DNA from 2 places in the Paenibacillus sp. J22R67 genome. Region 2 is predicted to be linked to the other one. Evidence: riboswitches for the same ligand, from Rfam matches in the RefSeq annotation. Region 2 holds a riboswitch; the other holds the start of a gene.
The links. A riboswitch is a leader RNA that binds a small molecule or an ion and turns the genes downstream of it on or off. The one in region 2 is predicted to bind S-adenosylmethionine.
Positions count from the first base shown of each region.

Region 1: another riboswitch for S-adenosylmethionine. It lies ahead of AC58VC_RS19255 (hypothetical protein); the one in region 2 lies ahead of metA (homoserine O-acetyltransferase MetA).

Region 1 covers NZ_JCAUAX010000004.1:686,359-694,641, reverse strand. Annotated here, with positions in the region: gene AC58VC_RS19280 (ABC transporter ATP-binding protein) at 1-370, opposite strand, end outside; gene AC58VC_RS19275 (HAD family hydrolase) at 391-1,317, opposite strand; gene AC58VC_RS19270 (ABC transporter substrate-binding protein) at 1,376-2,689, opposite strand; gene AC58VC_RS19265 (glycerol-3-phosphate responsive antiterminator) at 2,878-3,510, opposite strand; gene AC58VC_RS19260 (metallophosphoesterase family protein) at 3,537-4,379, opposite strand; SAM riboswitch class I at 4,630-4,758, shown strand; gene AC58VC_RS19255 (hypothetical protein) at 4,857-5,357, shown strand; gene AC58VC_RS19250 (MFS transporter) at 5,354-6,598, opposite strand; gene AC58VC_RS19245 (MFS transporter) at 6,763-8,145, shown strand; gene AC58VC_RS19240 (peptide-methionine (S)-S-oxide reductase MsrA) at 8,185-8,283, shown strand, end outside.
Region 2 covers NZ_JCAUAX010000003.1:89,768-98,050, forward strand. Annotated here, with positions in the region: gene tyrS (tyrosine--tRNA ligase) at 1-351, shown strand, start outside; gene corA (magnesium/cobalt transporter CorA) at 410-1,345, opposite strand; gene AC58VC_RS12495 (hypothetical protein) at 1,648-1,875, opposite strand; SAM riboswitch class I at 2,098-2,227, shown strand; gene metA (homoserine O-acetyltransferase MetA) at 2,331-3,275, shown strand; gene AC58VC_RS12505 (aminotransferase class I/II-fold pyridoxal phosphate-dependent enzyme) at 3,310-4,476, shown strand; gene AC58VC_RS12510 (trans-sulfuration enzyme family protein) at 4,476-5,648, shown strand; gene mqnC (cyclic dehypoxanthinyl futalosine synthase) at 5,785-6,921, shown strand; gene AC58VC_RS12520 (GGDEF domain-containing protein) at 6,990-8,093, opposite strand.

The DNA of each region.
Region 1 (8,283 bases), on a different contig from region 2:
TTAGCGCGACGATTTCGCAAATATCGCGGATTAAGGTTTCCCGTTCCATTTTGGGTACTTTTCTGTTCTTGAGTCCGAATTCTATATTTTCACGCACAGTCATCGTTGGATATAACGCATAGTTTTGGAAAACCATGGCCACATCCCTAAGCCCTGGTTGTGTATCATTTACACATTTGTCACCAATCCATATTTGTCCTTCGGTCTGTTTTTCAAGTCCCGCAATCATGCGCAAGGTTGTTGATTTACCACAACCGGATGGGCCAACAAGAACCGTAAACGATCCATCTTTGATCGTAAGATTTAGGCCGCTGATAATCGTTTCTTCTTTAAACTTTTTCCCAATGTTAACTAGTTGGATCTTTGCCATACGTTCATCTCCTTTACATTTTAACTTGTATACGAAGTCATAACTTGTCTATGTTCCTGAATAGCCTGCATCAGCTGCATTAATTCATCTAAGGTATGCAAGTGTAAATCCCATTGCTTTTCGTCACCAGTCTGGTAAGGAGTAATGAAGCATGTTCGGCCGCCAATTTGTTTGACAGGATATAAATCGTTCCACGGATTATCTCCGATCGATAGGATTTCATGAGGAAGATATCCCTGCTCAAGTAATGACTCGATGAATTTTTTTATACCAAACGGTTTATCAGCACCACAATAGATTTCATCGAACATATGGTGTATTTGCATATAGTGCAAAAATTCGATACCGGATTTTTCATACGTATTGGTCATCAATATCTTTTTATCTACAGCTGTCAGGTTCTGAATGGTTAGAAACAAATCTTTATGAAGCTCAAATTGATACGGCTCAAGGACCATTTCTTCACGTACTCGTTCAAAAGCAGTTTTCATTTTTTCTTCAGAAATCTTGTATGTATGACGAATTGTCCCAACAACTCCCCATGGATCCCCCATATAGATGAGATTGGAATCATAGAGAGATAAGGATCTATACTTCTCTGCAAACTCTTGCCCTTCAAGCGGGGTACCCTCTGAAGTAAACCCTTGGACAAAGCTGCCAGCCTGTTGGACAAGCACTACGCCATCTAATTTATGATAAAAATGGCCTAGTTTAATCGGATGATTACCGGATAATAGGTTTCTCGATGCTGTTATTGAGGCGTCAACCTTCTCTTCATACTCCGTACCTTCTAATAAATAGCGGATGTAACGGTCCATGAAGGTATCTTCTTGGTAGAGAGTTCCATCCATATCAAAAATAACGACTTTAATGTTAGATAACCATTCCACAGGTAAGCTCAACCTTTCTTCTTGGTGATTTGAGAGCAAGCCAGCTTCCAGCTTCAATAGAAAGAGGCTGGCCTGCTCTCATGGAATGAACTGGGAGTCCTTCCCAGTCTGGTGATTACTTGCTCAACAATTTATTCGCTTTTTCCGCAGCTTCGTTCATGGCATCTTGCGGTTTTACATCCTTTTCAAGGATGGCTTTCGTCATAGCGTCAATGATCGTTTTCGAAACTTCTGCATAGGCATTCGCGTTCGGACGAAGTACTGCGTACTGTAATTGATCGGAAGCTACTTTGTATTGTGGAAACTCTTTATAGTAGTTTTGCAACTCTTCGCTTTGCAAAGCAGATAGACGGTTAGGCAGGTATCCAACATATTTATGTTGGTAGATCGTGTTTTCCTTCGATGTCATGAACTTCACGAATTCCCATGTTGCTTCTTTTTCAGCATCTTTCAGCTTGGAAGTGATCGCCAATTGACATCCGCCTGTTGGAACTCCATACGATTTATTAGCAGGCATAAAGTCGGTTGCCATTACAAAGTTATTTCCTTTAGCAACCTCTAAGCTTGCAGAAACACCCGCAGTAGATCCGATCTTGAAAGCTGAAATCTGGTTGGTCCAATCCTTATCTGCGTCAGCACCAGCCGTCTTTCCTACAACAAACTTGATCAGACCGTCATCGGACATCTTCTTCCAAAACTCTACCGGCGCGACACCTTCAGCCGAGTTGAAAGTGGCTTTTTTCCCATCTTCGCTTAGTACCTTACCACCGCTTTCAGCAACGAGTGCCTCATATTCCCAAACACCTACTGCCATCGTCATCGGCGTCTTCCCTTTTGATTTCAGAACGCGGGAATACTCCTCTAATTCCTTCCAGTTTTTCGGACCGGCAGGATCCAAACCAGCATCTTTTAACATCGTCACATTTTTATAAAAAATCGGAGTACTTCTCATAAATGGAATCCCATATAGCTTGCCATCCACATAGGCATTCCCCATCAGACCCGGATTGAAATCCTTAATATTAACTTGCGCCTCATCCCTTGCTGCCAGAGGAGTCAAATCTACAAGCATGCCTGAACGTGAGAAAATCCCGGTAGATGCAATTTCAAGGTCAAAAACGGCAGGTGCGTTTCCAGCAGCAAATGCAGCTTGCACTTTCGCATGAAGATCATCGTAGTTGCCTTGGTTTGCTTGCTGAACTTCAATTTTGTTCTGTGACTCATTGAATTTCTTCACCAGGTTTTGTTTTGCTTCTTCAATTTTCCCACCGTTTGCAGTCCAATATTTAATGACGATTTTGCCTTGTGGAGAGGAAGCCGTACTTGCTGAACCCGAAGCAGCCTTGTCTCCTGCTCCACCTGTTCCGCATGCTGTAAGCATGATGATTGAACTAACTGCAAGAATCGATACCAATTTTTTCTTAAACATTTGTAGTTCCTCCCAATTTTTAGTATGGATCCAAAAAGAAAGAAGCCTAAATCAACCGCCGACTTAAAGTCGGCCGCTAATCAGGCTTCTCCACTACTCCAACCTACTGCTATTTACTTGTCTGGCTTTATCATAATCGACCAGTATTAAATGAGTGTTAAGTAGTTGTTAATATTATGAAAATTACTTCATCCAATATTTCGAATCATCTTTTCTTCTGTGGAATACGTTTCTCGCCATAAATCCGATTTCGAGGTAGATACCGCCGTTGCTCCATTTTTAAATCCATCCATGACATGGCTTCGTTCGTACACCAAACCGCCTGTAATGATTGGAATGGTTGTGAACTTCTTGAGCTCCCCGATCATTTCTGGAATTCGTGCTGGCATAACCTCAATGATGTCAGGTTCAACGTGAGTAAGGCTTTTGGATATGTTCTCCACCCCTTCCGTGTCCACTAGGAAGAAGCGTTGAATGGTAAGCAACCCCATTTTCTTCGCTGTTTTGACAACATTCGTTTTCGTGGTAATAATCCCGGTCGGTTTAATCACTTTGGCCAAGTAATCCATCCCATAGGAATCGGTACTTAAGCCGCCTATTTTCTCCAAGTGAAGGAATACAGGCAGTTGGTGCTTATTGAACAAATCGACATAGCCTTTTATAACGCCGATATGCCCAGTTAAGAGAAAGACGCCGCTTAATTGGTTTTTAAGTGAGAGGGCAATTTCGATTTGTTTTGGCTCCTTGATGGAAGCCACCATGCGGTGTGTGCTTAATCTTTCAATAAACAAACTGCCTTCATCATTCTTAAGCCTAATCATCCATCAAGACCTCCCCGGATAAGAAACTATACTTGTTCCGCTTCTATTCGTAAAGAGACTGTGCATTCCCGATCTGAATCTACACCGCGTGCGGTAGGATTATGTCTAAAATGCTTCATATTGTTGTACAACATCTCAACATTCTCTGTAAGGGCTGCATCCGTTAAATCAATAGCCGTAATACGGATTTCATCTTGCTCAACGTCCACGATCCGCAAACCATGCTGATCCAAACAAGCCGATAGTTGAACAAACGTCCAGTTATTTTGCTTAACAATAGAATCAATGTGCGTATGACCGTTAAAGTAAATCCCTACGCCCTCTTTCTTGCTTAAAATCTTCCACATATCAATGCTTGGGTGAATAGAACCTTTATCTTTATTGGAGTTAGTTGTTGTATTATGTACTGGATGATGAGCGAAAACTAAGACAGGTTTCGTCCCAGATGCTGTTATGACATCTTCAAACCATTGCATTTGCTCTTCGTCAACCCAGCCTCCCCAATCCTCGAAATCCATTTCTTTTGCTGTATCTAGAAATACGAGCACGGCCTTGTCACTTACTACTGCGTGGTAACGGTTTTGACCCGTAATTTCGAGAACTTCCCTTCTTGTTTGAGCATACAGATCATGGTTGCCCAAAGCATGATAGAACGTTCTATCACTTTTTCGTAGTAAACCATAGACTTCATTAAGCTCCGAGGAGTGCCCATAATTCGTTAAATCCCCCAAAGAGATATGAGCATCACCTTCCAATTCTAAAAAGCGTCCCAATAATGTTTCATAGAAACCATTACGTGCCTCTAACCAACCAGGAATTGTTTCATCAATTTCGTGATAATGTAAGTCTCCCATTAATACTAGCTTCATAAGATCTCTCCTTCTCTCACTTCAAATTTGATGTTACCATTCTCATAGTAATCATAATTAAGGAGTATTAAATCTATTTACAATTTCATTTATAAATTTTGTAAATTCTTTACTTGATTTTTCCAAAAGTCATGATTAACCCTATTTAATTTGTAAAATTAAACAAATATTTGCATGGGGAGAGTAGTGAAATTCCCTTGACAACCGAGTGCTTTGTAGTAATATTGAACGTAATCGAATATAATGATTTTTCTTATCAAGAGTAGGTGGAGGGACTAGCCCGATGATACCCGGCAACCGACAAACCTTTGTTTAGCAAAGGGATGCACGGTGCTAATTCTTGCGGAAACGCTTGTGAAGCGAATCTGGGAGATAAGAGCGAGGCTATGACTTTGAATTCCTATGACCTTTCTCTGTTTCCAGAGAAGGTCATTTTTGCTTTTTCGAGCTATTCCACTTGTTTAAAGGAGTGACAAGATGTCGATTGCCATAAAAAATTACATGACGACAGATGAAACAGTTGAATCTCGCCAGGATATTCCTCCCCTTCATCCTATTTTGCTGCATTCAAAAATCAAGATTACCCGAATAGAGTGTTTTCGCTATGACAACGAACTTGCAAAAAAGTTGCAGCTTGGAAATGAGGCCGATGATATCTGCGGACTAATTGCTATCACCACAGATGCAGGAGCCGTTGGCTTCAGGGAATTTGCAATTCCTTCAAGCAGCTTGAAATGCGATTTGACTACGTGGGTTGCTCTTTTTCAGCGAATAAAAGGCCTGACTTTGACCGAGACTGTGAACTATGCTGAGCGAAAACAAGAGGCCTGGGGACCCGTAAGATTAGATTTAATTGAGTCTGCCATTATGGATTTAATTGGAAAGTTAGGGTCACCCTCAGCAGACAACAAGGATCAAACAAATATCTTGGATCGGGCCTATTTATTCAACCATACGCAAGCGTATATTTCCTTCTAGTACGTATGCCCGTCAGCTCCCGTGGTGGTTAAATTAAAGTTCACTTGCATGCGCTTGAATTGAACGTACAGGAAGATGCCCGATGATAGCGTGATGATGCCTGACCAAAAAAACCAGGCCTGCACACCGAAGTTGCTCACGATCAAGCCTGCCAGCGAGAGCCCAATTGGTGCGGAGAGCAACGTGACACTCGTCACCAGAGAGATGACGCGCCCCAGAATCTCGGGTTCGAAAGACCGTTGAAGCATTGCCGCATAAGGGCCATTGAAGAACGGGGACATCATCCCCATGATGGTCGAGAGGATGACGAAGAAGATGAACAATCCTTGGCCAATCACACCAATAGCTACGCAGGTTAGGCCGATTCCGAGCATACTTAGGCAAATATACGAAATGTCCTTCAAACGAGAACCGAGCATGGACAGTAGAAACGAACCTACGATCATCCCGATACCGAATAAGCCATCAACGATGCTAGCACTATAACCCCCTCGACCAAAATGCGTCAGGGTCATCAAGGGAAATAAGGTAGGAAGCGGCATGATCGCAATACCGAAAATACCGGTGCCAATGGTAAGCAGAACAATTGGTTTCACCTGAATGAAGGCATTCCAACCGAATTTGAACTCGCTAAAAAAGGATGGTGTGGTCGGGGGTGAAACTGCCTTTGGCTGGCGAATTTTTGTAAACAGAAGCATGATATTAGCGATCAAAGCGCCAAATACATCCAGAAACAGCAGGATTCCCAGAGAGGTCGCCGAGTATACGGCAATGCCAAGCACAGGCCCTGCTATCATTGAGAACGAATTAATTAATTGCTGCCAGCCAGCCACCCTAGTCAGTTGATCTTCTGGAGCAATGAGCGGAATCGCTGCCTGGAATGAGGGAGCATGGAACGCAGATGCTGTTGAGCGGATCAGCAGGATGACATAAACAAATACCAAACTCGGATCACCCAAATAATAATAGAGGCCTAATGCTAAGCTAAAAAGAGCAATCGTCCCATCCGCTGCAATCATCGTCTTCTTGCGATTCCAGCGATCTAGCCACACGCCGATAAAAGGGCCAAGGATGACTTGCGGCAAAAATCCCGCAAGCCCGGCGATCATCAGGACAACGGCAGACTCGGTCGTTTTCGTCAAATGCCAAATGATCGAGAATTGAACCATGGACGTAGTCAGAATCGAGAAAAGCTGTCCGCTAAAGATTAGAGCAAACGTTTTTTTCCATTGCTGTTGCATGATTTTAGCCTCCAATAGTCCTCTATAACATCCTATGGAGGTATTTCACCATACAACCAACTTCCACCTTCTCCTGGGTAAAAGAAATTTCATAAAACTTAGCGGAATTCCGCTAAGTGTTTCTCTTGAAGGAACACATGCATCTTTGAAAGGAGTAAATCTTCTTGTCAGATACCGCTAAATCAAACAAAAATGGCCATCTCTGGCTCATTACAGCTGTCGCTTTGGGTACGTTGCTCAACCCATTGAACACAACCATGATTTCCGTCGCTTTTTCCAGGCTGCAGGAAGAGTTTCATGTCACGTATGCCTCGATTTCTTGGCTCATAGCAACCTACTATGTGGCTAGTGCTGTGGCACAGCCTGTCATGGGCAAGGTCGGCGATTTATTCGGTCGCAAAAAAATCTTCATGCTTGGACTCGCCCTCATCACCGTCTCCTCCATGCTGGCGCCACTATCAACGAGCTTCGGCTGGTTAATGACTTTTCGTGTCATTCAAGCGATCGGCAGCTCCGCCCTGTTCCCGAATGGCATGGGCATCATCCGCTCGGTCATCACGACGAATCAAGCGAGAGCGCTTAGTGTCATGTCGGTGTTCTCCTCGACCTCTGCAGCGCTAGGTCCATCGCTCGGAGGATTTTTAATTCAATATAGCGACTGGCCCTCTATTTTTCTCATTAATTTTCCGTTTATAATCGTTTCTTTCGTGCTTGCTCTCCGAATGATGCCTAAGGACACACCACGGAAACACTCCGCTGCGGGAGCTCTGGATATTACGGGCATCGTCTTCTTTACCGCGCTGATCTTCAGTTGGCTGTTCTTTTTCTTATCGTTCAAATCAGGTGTCAACTGGCTGTTGCTACTGCTTAGTCTAGTGCTCAGCATAGGTTTTTATTGGTATGAAGCCAAGCGAAAACAGCCATTTATCGATGTCCTGTTTCTTAAGCGGAACGTCGATGTTTGCTTCGTTTATTTGCAATTTATTTTAGTGAATATTGTATTTTACTCAATTATGTTTGGTATCCCTTCCTATTTGCAGCAGGTGCGGCATTATAACGGGCAACAAGTGGGATTGATCATGTTATCTATCTCAGGTTTTGGTATTCTAGTCACCCCCATAGTGGGCAGATGGATTGACCGTTCCGGTTCGCGAACGCCACTGCTGGTCGGTACGCTATTCGTTGTGGCTGGAACCTCCCTGTTGTTAACCATTCATGATAGCTCCACAGCGGTTTGGATCTTTATTTGCTTATCTGTGCTCGGCATAAGCAACGGATTTCAGAATCTTGGGCTGCAAACAGCCCTGTATTCCTATGTGACAACGGCGGAGACTGGCATTGCCTCGGGGATGTTCATGACTTCGCGTTTTATGGGAACAATATTATCCTCAAGCCTACTTGGAACGGTTTTCAGCAGTCAAATCACGACCGAGCACTTTCACAGCTTAATTATCGGCTGCGTTATTATCAGCGTGTTGATGCTTCTATTGTCTCTTCGTATGTTTGTTAGAGGGAGAAGCGGTGCCGAGCAAGTCCAGTCGCAGTAACTTTATCATAAGGAAACGGTACATGAGGAGGAGTGTGCGATGAATATAAGCAATAACCAAACTGTAACTTTGGGTATGGGGTGCTTCTGGAGTCCTGATGCTTTGTTCGGGCAGCTGACTGGCATCACGAGAACGCGT
Region 2 (8,283 bases):
GCCAAGATGAAGCTGGCCAAGGAATATGTTCGTATGTATCATGGTGCGGAAGCAGCTCAAGAGGCTGAGCAGCATTTTATTACGGTCTTTCAGAAGCGTGCGCTGCCGGATGATATCGAAGAAATGCGGATAAGCGGGGAACTGCTGGAGTCGGGCCAAATTTCCATCGTTAAGCTGCTTGTTTCTATGGGGCTGCAAGCTTCCAATGGCGAGGCAAGACGCAGCATTGAGCAAGGCGCGGTGAAAATCAATGAAACGAAGATCATGAATATCCATGAGTCACTCAACCCGCAGGACGGCGATATTATTCAGGTGGGAAAACGTAAATTCGTGAAAATCAAACGGGATTAGCCTAAAAAAGGGCTTCCTGATCAGCCGTGTCAGCTGCTTCAAGAAGCCCTTCCTTACATTAAAGCCATTCTTTTTTACGGAATAAGATATACATCGCAATGCCTAGCACACCCATGAACGCTAAGACGAACTCATCGCCGTGAGCGACATGGAGCCCTAGAATGTTATCAAAGTTCATCCCGAACACACCTGTAATGAACGTCAGCGGCATGAAAATGGTCGTCAGCGCGGTAAAAACACGCATGATATCATTCGCACGGTTAGCCAGGCTGGACTGATAAGCTTCTCGTAAGTTCCCCATGAGATCGCGGAGCGTATCGAACGTATCCACGATTTTCACGGCATTCTCATAAATGTCGCCAAAATATTTCTGGAGCTGATGGTCGATCAGCCTGAGTTCCTTCTTGCCGAGCGTACCGATGACATCGCGCTGCGGAACGAGCACTTTTTTGAGCCAGAGAATTTCCGAACGAAGTCCGATAATCTCATTCAAATGCGATTTTTTGGTCGCTACCAAAATATCTTCTTCCAGCTTTTCAATCTTGGCCTCGATACGGTCACCAACCGCAACGTAATTATCGACGACAAGATCGACTAGATGGTATAGGAAACGATCGGCGCTGTTGACCTCTTCTTCCCAGAGGAAGGGCTTTAAAGCGCGAAGTTCATTAATTTTTTGTCTAGTAACGGTAATAATGACATGCTTGCTAAGAAATAGATTAAGTCCGCGAAGGAAAATCTCTTCATCATCAAAACGAATGCTATTAATTACGATAAAATAATGCGAATCATAAAATTCAATCTTAGGACGCTGTTCCTCTTCGCTCAAGCAGTCCTCCACGGCCAAATCATGTAGATGGAACAAAGGCTGAAGAAGTTCTAAATCCTCGATCCCTGCATCAATCCAATAAAAGCCTTTTTCTGGAGGTGTTAGTGCGACAGACACGTCATCGACCAATGTGAAAATGCCATTCTGAACCCACCGTGTTTTCATCTGATCCACCCCTTTGCATGGAATCAGCCGGTTACGTTCATCATGTGTGTGAGACTACGAATGATGGTATAACCGACTGCATTCCTACACTATAAAATTTACAAAACTTGCAGGTGCTACTCCTCGGTTCCCCGTCCAAACGTATGCCCCCCTTTTGCGTCCGTGTCGAATAATACTTGTCTAGTATAACCCTTCATATACCCCGTTTCAAGCCAAAAAGTTTGGCGAAACAAGTAGAAATGCGCTTTAGATACTTTATGGATTCAGGGCTTGTTCGGTGTCAAAAAAAAAGCGCCATGAAGTTACATGGCGGCTTTCAAGATCTTCGCTTTCAATTCTGTATAAATGTCAGTCAATTCAGAATTACCTCGGAGCAGTAGCTCTTCCTCATTCTCTGCACCGTAGATTCGACATAATAAGGCTGCGGCATCCTCAGCTTGCTGCATAGTTGGCTTCGATGTTTCAATTAGAGCGAAATATCGATGTAATGAAGCGAAAGCAGAGAAGTTATCCGAAGTTGGTGCGGACATAATAGACCCCCTTTATTGGTTAGGTAATGTAATCAGTTTGATATTTATTTAACCCTGTTATGAGCTATTTCAAACACCAATTAACGATACATTTCGTATCAATAATATCATAGCTGGACAGCCTTATGCAATTTCTTTGTTTTTGCAGGTTGTCAGAATCGGTTAATGTCTTGACTTTACCTTATTTTATAGTATGATGATTTTAATCGCATACGTTTCATTTTCTTATCAAGAGTAGGTGGAGGGACTAGCCCTATGACACCCGGCAACCGACAAACCTTTGCAAGCAAAGGGATGCACGGTGCTAATTCTTGCGGAACCGCTTTTAGAAGGCGAATCTGGGAGATAAGAGAAGGACATTGACAGTACTTTCCATGGCCTTTCTCTGATTCCAGAGAAGGTCATTTTTGCATTTAAATACACCCAAAATAAACCATTGAAGAGGAGTGAACAGGATGCCGATCAAGATTCCTGACAACCTGCCTGCCAAAGAAATTTTAAACCAAGAGAACATCTTCACCATGGACGAATCTGTCGCGTATCACCAGGATATACGTCCACTTCGCATTGCTTTGCTGAATTTGATGCCTACAAAAGAAACGACCGAGACGCAATTGCTGCGTTTGATCGGGAATACCCCGCTGCAGGTGGAATTCGTCCTTCTGCATCCGAAAACTCATACTTCTAAGAACACTTCCGTTGAACACCTGGAGTTGTTCTATAAAACTTTTGACGATATTAAAGAAGAAAAGCTGGATGGCATGATTATTACAGGCGCCCCAGTTGAGCAGATGGAGTTTGAAGATGTGAATTACTGGGAGGAGTTGACGCAAATCCTGAATTGGAGCAAAGAAAACGTCACTTCTACCTTGCATATTTGCTGGGCAGCCCAAGCGGGCTTGTATCATCATTTCGGGGTTCGTAAATTTGCGCTGGACAACAAAATATTCGGTGTATTCCCGCACACCGTCGAGGTGCCGAATACGAAGCTTCTTCGCGGTTTTGATGAAGTATTCCATGTGCCGCAATCCCGCCATACCGATGTTCGCCGTGAAGACATTGAGCGATGTCCGGACCTGGAGATTTTATCCGAATCGGAGGAATCCGGTGTCTATATCGCGGCTACACGTGACGGAAAGCATATTTTCGTAACGGGCCATTCCGAGTATGATGCGAATTCATTGAAATGGGAGTATGATCGGGATGTGAGCAAGGGACTTCCTATTGAAATCCCCAAAAATTACTACCCAAACAATGATCCTAGCAGACAGCCTTATAACACTTGGAGAGCGCACGCTAACCTGCTGTTCTCTAATTGGTTGAACTATTATGTGTACCAAGCAACTCCTTTTGAGCTTAACGCTAATATCAATGAAAGCCTGGCAAGTGCGCAACTGTAATTCGAACCCAAATCATGAGGAGGAACTCCCTTTGTTGAAAATCGAAAGTCGTCTCGCCCAAATTGGCTCCATCGAAGAACCTGTAACTGGAGCTATCAGCTTCCCTGTTTATCAAGCTACTGCTTTCCGTCACCCGAAGCTCGGTCAAAGCACTGGTTTTGACTACGCGCGTACCAAAAGCCCAACTCGCAAAGTGCTTGAGGATGCGATCGCTCAATTGGAATCCGGAGATGCCGGTTTCGCATGTTCATCCGGGATGGCCGCGCTGCAAACGGTGTTTGCCTACTTTAGTCAAGGCGATCACTTGATTGTTTCCTTGGATCTATATGGCGGTACGTACCGTCTGCTTGAGAAAATCATGTCTCGCTTCGGTGTAACGGCTACGTATGTAGATACGAACGATTTGGATGGTTTGGAGACTGCTTACCGTTCGAATACCAAAGGGCTGATCATTGAGACGCCGACGAATCCACTCATGATGATCACAGATATCGAACTTGTATGTACATGGGCCCGTAGGAAGGGTATTGTGTCCATCGTCGACAATACGCTTTTAACTCCCTATTTACAGCGTCCACTAGAACTGGGTGCAGACGTCGTCGTTCACAGCGCGACTAAATATTTGGGTGGACACAACGACGTGCTTGCCGGTCTGATTGTGACCAAGGGCAAAGAACTTTCAGAACAAATGGCGTTCCTTCACAATTCGATTGGAGCTGTTCTTGGTCCGCAAGACAGTTGGCTGTTGATGAGAGGCATGAAGACGCTGGCGCTTCGTATGGAGCGTCACGAGCAGAATGCAACAGCCCTTGCGAACTTCTTGCTGGAGCACCCGCTCATCAGCGATGTTTATTATCCGGCACTGGAGTCTCATCCAGGTCATGCCATTCAAAACAAGCAATCCAGCGGAAACACAGGAATTTTCTCCTTTAAAGTGAAAGACGCCAGACTGGTTGAGCCGATTCTGCGTCACATCCAGCTTATTGCCTTCGCGGAGAGCTTAGGTGGCGTTGAATCGTTGATGACATACCCGGCTGTACAAACGCATGCGGATATTCCGCTTGAAATTCGTCAGCAAATCGGTGTGGATGATCGCCTTCTGCGCTTCTCTGTTGGGATAGAACATCAAGATGATCTCATTGCAGATTTAGCGAATGCACTCAGCCTAGCACAAGCTGAATTAGAAGGAGAATCCCTGTAATGAGCCATTCACCGAACGATAAACGCAAGCCTCACGGCAAATTCGCTACAAAACTTATACATTTCGGCGCTGCGATTGATGAAGCGACAGGCGCTTCCAGCGTGCCCTTATATCAGGCGTCAACCTTCCATCAAGCCGATTTAGAGGTTTCTCCAGAATATGATTATACGCGTTCCGGTAACCCTACCCGTCAAGCCCTGGAAGACTACATTACAGTCCTTGAGGGGGGAACGCGCGGCTTCGCCTTTGCATCCGGCATGGCTGCGATTTCCTCGGCTTTCATGCTCCTTTCCCAAGGAGATCATGTCATTGTGACGGAAGACGTGTACGGCGGTACATATCGCTTGCTTACAACAATAATGAATCGGATGGGGGTAGAGTCAACGTTCGTCGATATGACGGATATTGCTGAGGTTCGTGCAGCGCTGCGTTCTAACACAAGAGCTGTGTTCCTTGAAACACCTTCCAATCCAACACTCAAAATCACCGACATTGCCGAAGTAGCTGCTTTTGCCAAAGAGCACGATCTACTGACGATGCTGGATAATACATTCATGACGCCTTACCATCAACGTCCAATTGAGCTAGGAATTGATATTGTGCTTCACAGCGCAACCAAATTCCTGGGCGGACACAGCGATGTCCTTGCTGGACTTGCTGTAGTTGCGAATGATAGCCTTGGCCGCAGAATGAAGCAGATCCAGAACGGGTTAGGTAATGTTCTTGGCATTCAAGATTCATGGCTGCTTATCCGCGGAATGAAAACTTTGAAAGCTCGTATGGAAGTGTCAGAGAAAAGCGCTCAAAGATTGGCGCAATGGTTATCCGAGCAGCCTGACATTGAGGTTGTGTATTACCCGGGACTTCCGAACCATCCTCGCAGAGAGGTTCATGAAAAGCAGTCCCTCGGCTATGGGGCTGTAGTTTCGTTCGATGTAGGATCCGGCGAGAAAGCGAAAAAGATGCTGAGCAAAGTGCGCATACCGCTTGTAGCCGTTTCCCTTGGCGCTGTTGAGAGCATTTTGTCCTATCCGGCTATGATGTCTCATGCCGCGATGCCGAAGGAAGTTCGCCTGCAGCGAGGCATTACTGACGGTCTTGTCCGCTACTCGGTTGGTCTTGAAGACATTGAAGACATAATTGAAGATTTGGAGCAAGCGCTTCGCGGATAAATGATCCGGAATTCCCACAATAGTCATATTTGAAAAAGGTTCCTACTTATGAAAAGCAGCAATTTGCTGCTTTTTTGGCATGAATATGGTACGATGAATGGATACGAGCCATCAGAAATTAAAGGAGTGAAGAGCTGTGAAACCGATCGATCGTATTTTAAATAAAGCACAATCAGGCGGGCGAATTGATGTAGAAGAGTGCATTACACTGTTCGAATCCGATCAAATAGAGAAAATTGGCGATACTGCGAATCAAATTATGAAAAAATGGCATCCGGACCCGATTACTACGTTTGTTATTGGACGGAATATCAACTATACAAATATTTGTGATGTGTACTGCAGATTCTGTGCGTTTTATCGTGCACCAGGTTCAGCTGAAGGGTATGTATTGCCGGACGAAACCATTTTCCAGAAGATTCAAGAGACACTGGATGTGAATGGTACGGAAATTCTGATGCAAGGCGGAACCAATCCGAACTTGCCATTCAGCTATTACACGAACATTTTGCGTGAGATTAAGAAGCGTTTTGACATTACGATGCACTCTTTCTCACCAGCTGAAATTATGAAAATGAAAGACGTTTCAGACGGCTTATCCTTAGAAGAAGTTGTTCGCCAACTGCATGAAGCTGGACTGGATTCCTTGCCTGGCGGCGGCGCCGAAATTTTGGATGACCGGACTAGACGTAAAATTAGTAAGCTCAAAGGCTCATGGCGCGACTGGATGGATGTGATGCAAACCGCTCACAAAATTGGTATGCATACAACGGGCACCATGGTTATCGGTTTCGGTGAATCGATGGAGGAGCGTGCGCTCCACATGCTGCGTATCCGAGATGCACAGGACGATGTATTGATGCAGAAGCTTAATACACCAGGTTTCCTTGCGTTCATTCCGTGGACATTCCAACCGGATAATACGAACATGAAGGCAGAGAAAGTAACGCCTGAGGAATATTTGAAAACATTAGCAATTAGCCGGATTATGCTCGACAATGTTCCGAACTTCCAATCCTCTTGGGTAACCATGGGACCTGAAGTGGGTAAACAGACCCTGAGCTACGGCTGCAACGACTTCGGTTCTACGATGATTGAAGAAAACGTGGTATCCGCGGCGGGTACGACGCACAAAGTCAACGTTACTTCAACGCTGGACATCATTCGCCAAGCGGGCAAAATTCCTGCACAGAGGAACACAAAATACCAAATTTTGCGTGTTTTCGACGACGTGAATGTGAAGATTGATAAAGATTTTGTCATGCAGAATTAATCTTTAACGCATTAATAAAGAAGCCTCCATCCCACTTGTATCGTGGTTGGAGGCTTTTTTTGCATGAATTATCGCGCATCCTGCTGCAAGGGAGCCGTGTGGATGATCGTTTTGTTTTTACCCGTTTTCTTGGCTATGTATAAGGATTGATCGGCGCCAGCGAAAAGCAGCTCTTTGGAGGTCCCTGGTTGGTATTCACTGAGCCCGATAGAGATGGTGACAGCTTGACCTTTCAGCTCTTCCTGTTTCATTTGGGAAATTTGCCACCGGATTCTTTCCAGTAAATCAAACACCACATCGGTGTTCTTCTCTGTGAAAATGATAGCGAACTCTTCGCCGCCGTATCTGGCCACAAAGTCATTGAGACCTATATGATTTTTCAAGGCGCTACTAACGTTTTTCAAGACAGCATCCCCAGCTCTGTGGCCGTAAGTATCATTAACTTTCTTGAAATTGTCAATGTCGAGCACGGCGAGATGAATGCAGAAGTGACCTAGAGCGTTTTGCATAATGAGCTCATCCAAGTATTCATGGAAGGTAATATGGTTATACAAATCAGTTAGCGCATCTGTTTTGGAGAGTTTGTCCATGATAATATTTTTGATCAATAGTTCCTGTTTCAATTCTGTTGTGATTTGCAAATTGTTCAGGATTTCAACGCCGCGCTTGATAATTCCGAAAGTAACGATCGAAATAATGCTCAGCACCGGCAATATGGTTAGGAGATCAACAAATGTATAATCTGCGAGTAAACGCAATTTTACAGTAAAAAGAATAGAGAAGGAGACTAGTGATAAGGCTACGGAATAAATAATTTTGGAGAATTGCAGGTAAAAAATAGAAACAAAAACCGGGAGTAAAAGGTAAAGGATGACGAGATTTATTTCGTAATTGAAGTAAATAATCGTGAAGGACAAGATCGCACCGCCGCTAATGATTTGGTAATCCAGCAGCTTTTTATAATATTTATTGGTCGATTCTAGTACGAGTAGGATAAGGATCATGGTGAGGACGGAAATAATGAGATGCCCTGACGTGTTGGAAGCATCCCTTTTTGTGGTAAAAGAGTAGAGAAGTTCGAATGGTAGCTGAAGCATGACAAGGAACCAGTAGGTGTTCAGTAACTTGCGGTTCCAAGCGTGTCTGTGCAGCTGGTATGCGTCTATTTGCATGGATACTCACTCCAATATGAGACTAAAGCACTATGATGACTATCATAGCATGAAAATTTGCGGGATTGGAATACCTTTACTTAAAGATTTGATAAAAAATACTGAAAGGAAATGGCAATTTGTTCGTTGTATATCTCCTACCTATCGACCATATACTCTTAAGAGGAGGATGTATTGATGGAAGGAGTGA